One region of the Methylobacterium sp. CM6257 genome, then DNA from elsewhere that is predicted to be linked to it. Evidence: predicted binding sites of a transcription regulator. Region 1 holds the regulator's gene; the other holds the start of a gene.
The links. The regulator HrcA, encoded in region 1, represses chaperone genes, less so after heat shock. The targets are predictions, from matches to a motif close to GTTAGCACTCNCNNNNNGNGAGTGCTAAC.
Positions count from the first base shown of each region.

Region 2: groES (co-chaperone GroES) is a predicted target of HrcA. The motif match lies at 1,493-1,521, and genes of this name have one in related genera.

Region 1 covers NZ_CM137735.1:1,075,665-1,079,984, forward strand. Annotated here, with positions in the region: gene ACYCO6_RS05195 (MFS family transporter) at 1-465, opposite strand, end outside; gene ACYCO6_RS05200 (hypothetical protein) at 801-1,259, shown strand; gene ACYCO6_RS05205 (DUF1236 domain-containing protein) at 1,256-1,513, shown strand; gene hrcA (heat-inducible transcriptional repressor HrcA) at 1,572-2,627, opposite strand; gene rph (ribonuclease PH) at 2,795-3,508, shown strand; gene rdgB (RdgB/HAM1 family non-canonical purine NTP pyrophosphatase) at 3,520-4,134, shown strand; gene hemW (radical SAM family heme chaperone HemW) at 4,173-4,320, shown strand, end outside.
Region 2 covers NZ_CM137735.1:1,965,013-1,969,332, reverse strand. Annotated here, with positions in the region: gene ACYCO6_RS09715 (methyl-accepting chemotaxis protein) at 1-186, opposite strand, end outside; gene ACYCO6_RS09710 (magnesium transporter CorA family protein) at 394-1,380, opposite strand; gene groES (co-chaperone GroES) at 1,592-1,882, shown strand; gene groL (chaperonin GroEL) at 1,954-3,594, shown strand; gene fae (5,6,7,8-tetrahydromethanopterin hydro-lyase) at 4,123-4,320, opposite strand, start outside.

The DNA of each region.
Region 1 (4,320 bases):
CTCGCTCATGTAGGTCGCCGAGGTGCCGTATTCGCCGCCGACCGACAGCCCCTGCAGCATGCGTGCGAGGAGCAGCAGCACCGGCGCCAGGGTTCCGACATGCTCGTAGGTCGGCAAGACGCCGATCAGCAGCGAGCCGAAGCACATCATCAGGACCGAGATGACCATCGAGGTCCGGCGCCCGACCCGGTCGGCGATGCGGCCGAACAGCCAGCCGCCGATCGGCCGCATGAAGAAGCCCACCGCGAAGATGCCGGCGGTCTGAAGGAGCTGACTCGTGGAATCGCCCTTCGGGAAGAAGGCCGGCGCGAAGTAGAGGGCAAAGAAGGCGTAGCAGTAGAAGTCGTACCATTCGACGAGGTTGCCCGAGGACGACCCGACGATGGCCCAGATACGGCGCTTCCGGTCGGCAGCATCGTGGGCGCCCGGTGCGATACCGATCGTATCGTCTCTCGAGGCGGACATGGCGTCTCCGTCGATCACTCTATCGGCCGGCAACAGCCGGTCTCTTCTTCGTGTGAAGCGACGTTACAGGTGATGGCCGTGATCGCAAGTCCGTGATCGGCCTCAAGAGGCGCACAGCGTCCGCAAGTGTCATCCGGTGCGCACCTTCCGCCGTGGGCGCTGCGGAACGGTTTCGCCCGGGGCTCCGTTGCGAGCCCACGCGGGCGTCGAGGGCGCTCCGACATCGGCAGAAGGAGAGGCCATGAAGCGGATTCTGAGGTACACGGTTGCGGCCGTGATCGTCGTCGCCGGCGCGGCGACGGCCTTCGCCCAGGGCGGTCCTGGCGGCGGAGCTGGTGGCGGCGCAGCAGGGGGCGCCGCCGGCGGCAGTGCTACAGGCGGTGGAGCCGGTCCCGCCGCTGGTGGCGCCGGTTCGGGGGGGGCCGGAGGCGGCGCGCGAGGCGGAGCCGAAGGCGGTGGCGTGCGCGGACCCGGAGGGGGCGCCGAGGGTGGAGCGCGCGGCGCAGAGCCCGGCGGAGCCCCGCAGCGCGGAGCCGAAGGCCCCGGCCGAGCCGGGGGTGCCAGCGGCGATCGCAACGGCGCCGGCGATCGGACGGGTGCAGGAGAGAAGACGGGTGCAGGAGAGAAAGAGAAACGGGGCGGAGCCGAAAAGGGCGGCCGCGACGCCGGTCCAGCCGGTGAACGCGGGAACCACGATGCAGCCGGTCCAGGCCGTGGCGGTGAAAAGGGGGCGGCAGGTGAACGGGGTGGGCGAGAAGGTGCCCACCACGGCGGCTCGGCACGCGGCGCGGTGAGCCGACTCGATACCCGGCAGCGCACCGAGTTCCGCAGCTCGATCACGCATCTGGGGGTCTCGCCGGTCCGCGATGTTTCCTTCGCTGTGACGGTGGGTACCGCGATCCCGCGCTCGGTCACCCTGCACCGGCTACCGCCGGCGATCATCACGCTCGTGCCGGCCTACGAGGGCTACGAGTTCATCCTGGTTCGCGACGATATCGTGATCGTCGATCCCGACACCTACGAAATCGTGGACGTGATCCCGGCCTGACCGGTCCGGCGGTTCGAGTCACGGGCACCGGGCGGGGTCTTTCCTGCCCGGCGCGGCCTCATCGTCCACCGTCGAGGAGCTTGGAGACGACGCGGGCCGTGTAGTCGACCATCGGCACGATGCGGGCGTAGTTCAGCCGGGTCGGGCCGATGACGCCGACGACGCCGACGATCTTCTGAGACCCATCCCGGAACGGCGCCGCGATCAGCGACGAGCCCGAGAGCGAGAACAGCTTGTTCTCCGAGCCGATGAAGATCCGCACGCCCTCGCCGCCCTCGGCACGAGCCAGCAGGTCGATCACGTCCTTTTGCGTCTCAAGGTCGTTGAACAGCAGGCGGATGCGTTCGAGATCCTCGGCGGCGCGCAGGTCGTCGAGCAGGTTGGCCTGCCCGCGCACGATCAGCTGACGCGCCTCCGTAGGACCGACCGAGGTGGCGAGCCCGGCATCCACCAGGCGCTCGGTCAGTGCATCGAGCTCGCGCTTCATCGCCTTGCGCCCGGCCTCGATCTCGGCGCGCAGCGATCCGAGGGTGCGGCCCTGGAGCCGGGCGTTGAGGAAGTTCGTGGCCTCCTGCAGCGCGCCCGCCGGCAGCCCCGGGGGCAGCTCTACGAGCCGGTTCTCCACGGAGCCGTCATCCGAGACCAGGATGACGAGGGCCCGAGCCGGGTCGAGGCGAACGAACTCAATGTGCTTGAGGTTCACATTGGCCTTGGTAGTCAGCACCACCCCGGCTCCGCGCGAGACGCCCGACAGCATGGTCGAGGCTTCGGCCAGCGCCGATTCGAACGTGTGACCCGAGGCCGCGGCCCGCATCTGCGCCTCGATCCGGTTCTGCTCGTCTTGGCTGACGTCGCCGAGTTCGAGCATCGCGTCGACGAAGAATCGTAGGCCGAGCTCCGTCGGCAGGCGGCCGGCCGAGGTATGGGGCGCGAAGATCAGGCCGGAATGCTCCAGGTCGGCCATCACGTTGCGGATCGACGCAGGCGACAGCGTCATCGGGAGGATCCGCGCCAGGTTGCGTGATCCGACCGGCTCGCCCGTCGTGAGATAGCTCTCGACGATCTGCCGGAAGATCTCGCGAGCACGCTCGTTGAGTGCGGCTAGAGCCTGCATCGGTGGGTCGTTCAGAAATCGGGGGTTCGGGTCTGTCACGCGATCATCCTGTCGTCCGATCATGTCCGCCCGCCCCGCCCGGATCAATCCGTACGGCGATGCTTGCCCGCGGTGGCGCGGCGGCCTAAGAGCCCGGCCCTCTGTTCTCTCACCAGAAGGGGCCCGCGATGCGGCCTTCCAAGCGTGCCGCCGACGAGTTGCGGCCCGTCAGCCTGGAGCGCGCGGTATCGCGCTACGCCGAAGGCTCATGCCTCGTCAGCTTCGGCAACACCCGCGTGCTCTGCACCGCCTCGCTGGAGGAGCGAGGTCCTCCGTGGCTACGCGGTTCGGGCAAGGGCTGGGTCACGGCCGAGTACGCCATGCTGCCGCGTGCGACGCACGAACGCACCCGGCGCGAGGTCGGTTCCGGCAAGCCGTCCGGGCGTACGCAGGAGATCCAGCGCCTGATTGGCCGGTCTCTCCGGGCCGTCACTAACCTGCCCGCCATGGGCGAGCGCCAGATCACGGTCGATTGTGACGTGATCCAGGCCGACGGTGGCACGCGGACCGCCGCGATCACCGGCGCCTGGGTGGCGCTGCACGATTGCTTCGCCTGGATGCGAGCGCGCTCGATCATCTCGGTCGACCCGCTGCGCGATCACGTCGCGGCGGTCTCCTGCGGCCTATACATGGGCAGCCCGGTGCTCGACCTCGACTACGCCGAGGATTCTGCGGCCGAAACCGACGCGAACTTCGTGCTCACCGGCCGGGGCGGAATCGTCGAGGTGCAGGGCACTGCCGAGATGGAGCCGTTCTCGGAGGCGCAGCTCCTCGAATTGCTGCAGCTCGCCCGCGCCGGAACGGACCGGCTGGTCGCCCTGCAGAAGGAGGCGATCGCGTGAGCCGCAGGCTGATGGGCAAGGTGGTGATCGCCACCCACAATTCCGGCAAGCTCGTGGAGATGCGCGAGCTGCTAGCACCCTTCGGCGTCGAGGCGGTTTCGGCCGGCGAACTCGGGCTGCCCGAGCCCGAGGAAACCGGAACCATGTTCGCTGAGAATGCCGCCCTCAAGGCGAAGGCCGCCGCCGGGGCTACCGGGCTTCCGGCCTTCGCCGACGATTCCGGCTTGTGCGTGGACGCGCTGGACGGCGCGCCGGGCATCTTCTCGGCCCGCTGGGCGGGACCCAACAAGGATTTCTCCGGCGCCATGGCGCGGATCTTCTCCGAGCTGAACCGGCGCGGCGCCGAGAGCCGCCGGGCGCATTTCGTCTCGGCGCTGGTGCTTGCCTGGCCGGACGGACACACGGAGCTGTTCGAGGGCCGGGTCTTCGGCGATCTCGTGGAGCCGCGCGGCTCGGCCGGCTTCGGCTACGACCCGATCTTCCGGCCAGACGGCCACGAGCGCACCTTCGGCGAGATGACCGCCGAGGAGAAGCACGGCGTCGACTGGCAGCGGGGGCAGGGATTGTCGCACCGCGCCCAGGCCTTCGTGGACCTCAGCCGCGCTTGCCTCGCGGCCCGTTCCTGATTGCCAAACCGGGCACCCGCGCTCACATCCCGGCCATCATGACCTCGAACGGCCCGGACCATCCGACCCGCGATGCGGGTTTCGGGATCTACCTGCACTGGCCCTTCTGCGCGGCGAAGTGCCCCTATTGCGACTTCAACAGCCACGTCCGGCACGCGGGCGTGGATGAGCCGCGCTTCCTCGATG
Region 2 (4,320 bases), 890 kb from region 1:
GACCTTCTCGATGAAGAGCTGATGATGCTTGTTCCTGATGTCCGCGAGATTGTATTTCATCAAATTCAGGAAGTTCTGGTTCGCATGGAGGACGTTGCCATCCATGGAGAACTCGATGATCGCCAGCGATCGGTCGAGCGCTTCGATCTCGGTCTGAGCTTCATTGTACATGGTTCGATTGAACATGACGGTGCTCGCAGTATCCGAGTGCGGACCTAACATCTATTATGTTGAAAATTTTATAATTATGCGACGACTGGCAGATTTCGCCGCGCTGTGTCGATGTGATCTGCGGCGCTCTGTTCCGAGAAATCGATCAAAAGACCAGCTAACGGCGCTCAATCCATATTGAGCCGGCAATGTCTTTGTCGAAATACATTTGCAGGCTGAATATCAGAACCAGCCGCGTATCCGGAAGTACACGATCGGCACGACGGCACTGAGCAGGATCAGCCCGAGCGCGTAGGGGTAGCCGTAGGTCCAGTCCAGTTCCGGCATGTGCTTGAAATTCATGCCGTACATGGAGGCGATCAGCGTCGGGGGCACGCCCACGACGGAGACGACGGTCAGCACCCGGAAGACATTGTTCTGCTCGATGTTGATGAGACCGAGGGCCGCGTCCAAGAGGAACTGCACGTTCTCGGCCAGCCGCGTCTCGAACTCATCGAGGGATTCGATGTCGCGCCGGATCGTCTCGAACCGGCCGTCCTCGGGCAGCCCCAGCCCGTCACAGGCCGCCGCGACGAACGGTACGATCCGCTCCAGGCCGAGCAGGCTTGCGCGGATCTTGCCCAACACCTTTCCGCGGTTGCTGATCCCGCGCAAGATCCGGCGCAAGGCAAGGTCGCGGCGGCGGGGCGGCGGGCTCTCCAGCCGCCGCCGATCCGCGCCGCGCACGTCGAAATCGAAGATCCGTGTGGAGAGCGTGTCGAGTTCCGACGCCATGTCTTCAAGTGCGTCCGCGAGACTGTCGACCAGCTCCTCAAGGACGATCAGGAAGATCTCGCTCGGTGTGGCGCTCCCGTCGCCCTCGGCGATGCGCTTTGCCGAGGATTCGAAGGCCCGCAGGTCGTGGAAGCGGATCGTGACGAGGTGGTCCTTCGACAGCAGGAAGCCCAGCGGTTTCAGCTGCGAATCGCTGCGCTCGAAGGTGATCATCGGCGTCGAGAGGGAGAGGCCGCCCTTGACGCGGCGCAGCCGGCTCGACGTCTCGACCTCGGAGAGGGCCGCGCGGGATGGGACGCGGAGGCCGGTCGCGGTCTCGACAGTAGCCGCCTCCTCTGGGCTTGGGTCGTTGAGGTCCAGCCAGACGGCATGGCGGGCGCCTGTGCCGCCGGCTTCCGGTGCCAGCGGCCCGTCTGGTCCGTGCAGGCTCAGCATGAAGGCGCATTATCCATGAGCAGGGAGGAGGCCACCGGGACGTCATCTCGCCGTCACGCGAGGGTGCGACAGCCTTGACTCGGAAGTCACGCGAGACTATCTCGCCGCCGTCATTGGCACTCGCCGAGACAGAGTGCTAACAGTCGGGTTCGCCAGCGGTCCCGCCGGCCGCATCAACGCCAACTCCAGACCTGAAGCAAGAGGGCAGCTCATGAAGTTCCGTCCGCTGCACGACCGCGTGGTCGTCCGTCGCATCGAGAGCGAGGAGAAGACCAAGGGCGGCATCATCATCCCGGACACCGCCAAGGAGAAGCCGCAGGAGGGCGAGGTCGTCGCCGTCGGTCCCGGCGCCCGCGACGAGCAGGGCCGCGTCAACGCGCTCGACGTGAAGGCCGGCGACCGCGTGCTGTTCGGCAAGTGGTCCGGCACCGAGGTCAAGATCGACGGTCAGGATCTCCTGATCATGAAGGAATCCGACATCATGGGCGTCGTCGCCGCCTGATCGGATCACCCCTCCCCGCCCTTTGAGGCCGTCAGGGCCTTGGGGTCCAACCCTACGACAAGAGGCACACAATGGCAGCGAAAGACGTTCGTTTCTCCGCCGACGCGCGTGACAAGATGCTGCGCGGCGTCGACATCCTCGCCGACGCGGTGAAGGTGACGCTCGGCCCGAAGGGCCGCAACGTCGTGATCGAGAAGAGCTTCGGCGCCCCGCGCATCACCAAGGACGGTGTGACGGTCGCCAAGGAGATCGAGCTCGCCGACAAGTTCGAGAACATGGGCGCCCAGATGGTGCGCGAAGTGGCCTCGAAGACCAACGACATCGCCGGTGACGGCACCACCACTGCGACCGTGCTGGCCCAGGCCATCGTCCGCGAGGGCGCCAAGTACGTCGCCGCCGGCATCAACCCGATGGACCTGAAGCGCGGCATCGACCTCGCCACGCAGGCCGCCGTGAAGGACATCACCTCGCGCGCCAAGAAGGTCTCGACCTCCGACGAGGTCGCCCAGGTCGGCACGATCTCCGCCAACGGCGACAAGGAGATCGGCGAGATGATCGCCCACGCCATGCAGAAGGTGGGCAACGAGGGCGTCATCACGGTCGAGGAGGCCAAGACGGCCGAGACCGAGCTCGACGTCGTCGAGGGCATGCAGTTCGACCGCGGCTACCTCTCCCCGTACTTCATCACGAACGCGGAGAAGATGGTCGCCGAGCTCGAGGATCCCTACATCCTCATCCACGAGAAGAAGCTCTCCTCGCTCCAGGCCATGCTGCCGGTGCTCGAGGCGGTTGTTCAGACCGGCAAGCCGCTGCTGATCATCGCCGAGGACATCGAGGGCGAGGCGCTCGCCACCCTGGTGGTCAACAAGCTGCGCGGCGGCCTGAAGGTCGCGGCCGTCAAGGCGCCGGGCTTCGGTGACCGCCGCAAGGCGATGCTCGAGGACATCGCGATCCTGACCAAGGGCCAGATGATCGCCGAGGATCTCGGCATCAAGCTCGAGAACGTGACGCTCCCCATGCTCGGTCGCGCCAAGCGCGTGCGCATCGAGAAGGAGAACACCACGATCATCGACGGCGTCGGCGAGAAGTCCGACATCGAGGGCCGCATCGCGCAGATCAAGGCGCAGATCGAGGAGACCACCTCGGACTACGACCGGGAGAAGCTGCAGGAGCGTCTGGCCAAGCTCGCCGGTGGCGTCGCGGTGATCCGCGTCGGCGGTGCGACCGAGGTCGAGGTGAAGGAGAAGAAGGACCGCGTCGACGACGCCCTCAACGCCACCCGCGCGGCGGTCGAGGAAGGCATCGTCCCGGGCGGCGGCACCGCGCTGCTGCGGGCCAAGAAGGCGGTTTCCGAGCTGAAGTCCGACGTTCCGGACGTGCAGGCCGGCATCAAGATCGTGCTGAAGGCGCTTGAGGCGCCGATCCGCCAGATCGCCCAGAACGCGGGCGTGGAGGGCTCGATCGTGGTCGGCAAGATCACCGACAACACCTCCTCGGAGACCTTCGGCTTCAACGCCCAGACCGAAGAGTACGTCGACATGATCCAGGCCGGCATCGTCGACCCGGCCAAGGTGGTGCGCACCGCCCTGCAGGACGCCGCGTCCGTGGCCGGCCTGCTGGTGACCACCGAGGCGATGGTCGCCGACGCGCCGAAGAAGGACAGCCCTGCTCCGGCGATGCCGGGCGGCGGCATGGGCGGCATGGACTTCTAAGTCCGCGCCATCCATCGAGACGGAGGAAGGGGGTCGCCGAGAGGCGGCCCCTTTTCTTTTGGGCGCGCCGCTCCGCGGAGAGCCCTCTCGTCGTGTATCGCGTCCTCTGGATCGCTCGGGCAGTCTGACCCGCACTGTCATCTCGGAGCCGCGCAATAGGGGCCGGGATCGAGAGCCGCCGACGCGCGAGAGACCGGACCGACAGCGGTTCCCGGATGCCCGCCTCTACCTGCCCGTTCGCGGCCGGGCTCGCCGGCGGGGTTCCGGGATTACGGCGCGGGAGCGAAGACGCTCGCTCAGCAGAACATCATTGTTCGACTGCGATCGCCCCGCTTTCCGGGAGAGGGCATCTCGCCCGCTGAGGGGTCTTGGTGCACGGCGACCAGCCCCTGTGCCCAAAAGAAAACGGGACGGCTTTCGCCGTCCCGTTCGTGGTTGTTCCTATCGGCCTAGGAAGATCGAGGCCAGTCGCTGGAGCAGGCCCCGCGGTGCGGGCGGAGGCGCGCTCTGCCCAGGACCGTCCCCGATCTAAGCGTTGGCGGCGAAGGGGTGCTGGGCCGAGTTGCGCTGCTCGGTGACGGTCGAAGCCTTCGGCTCGCCGTTGACGGCGCGCTGGATCGACAGCTTGGTCGCCTCGTAGTTGTACTTCTGGATCTTGGCGTCGTCCGCCGCCTCCCAGTGGATGAACACGCCGACCAGGATGTACAGGTCGTCGGCCTCGTCAGC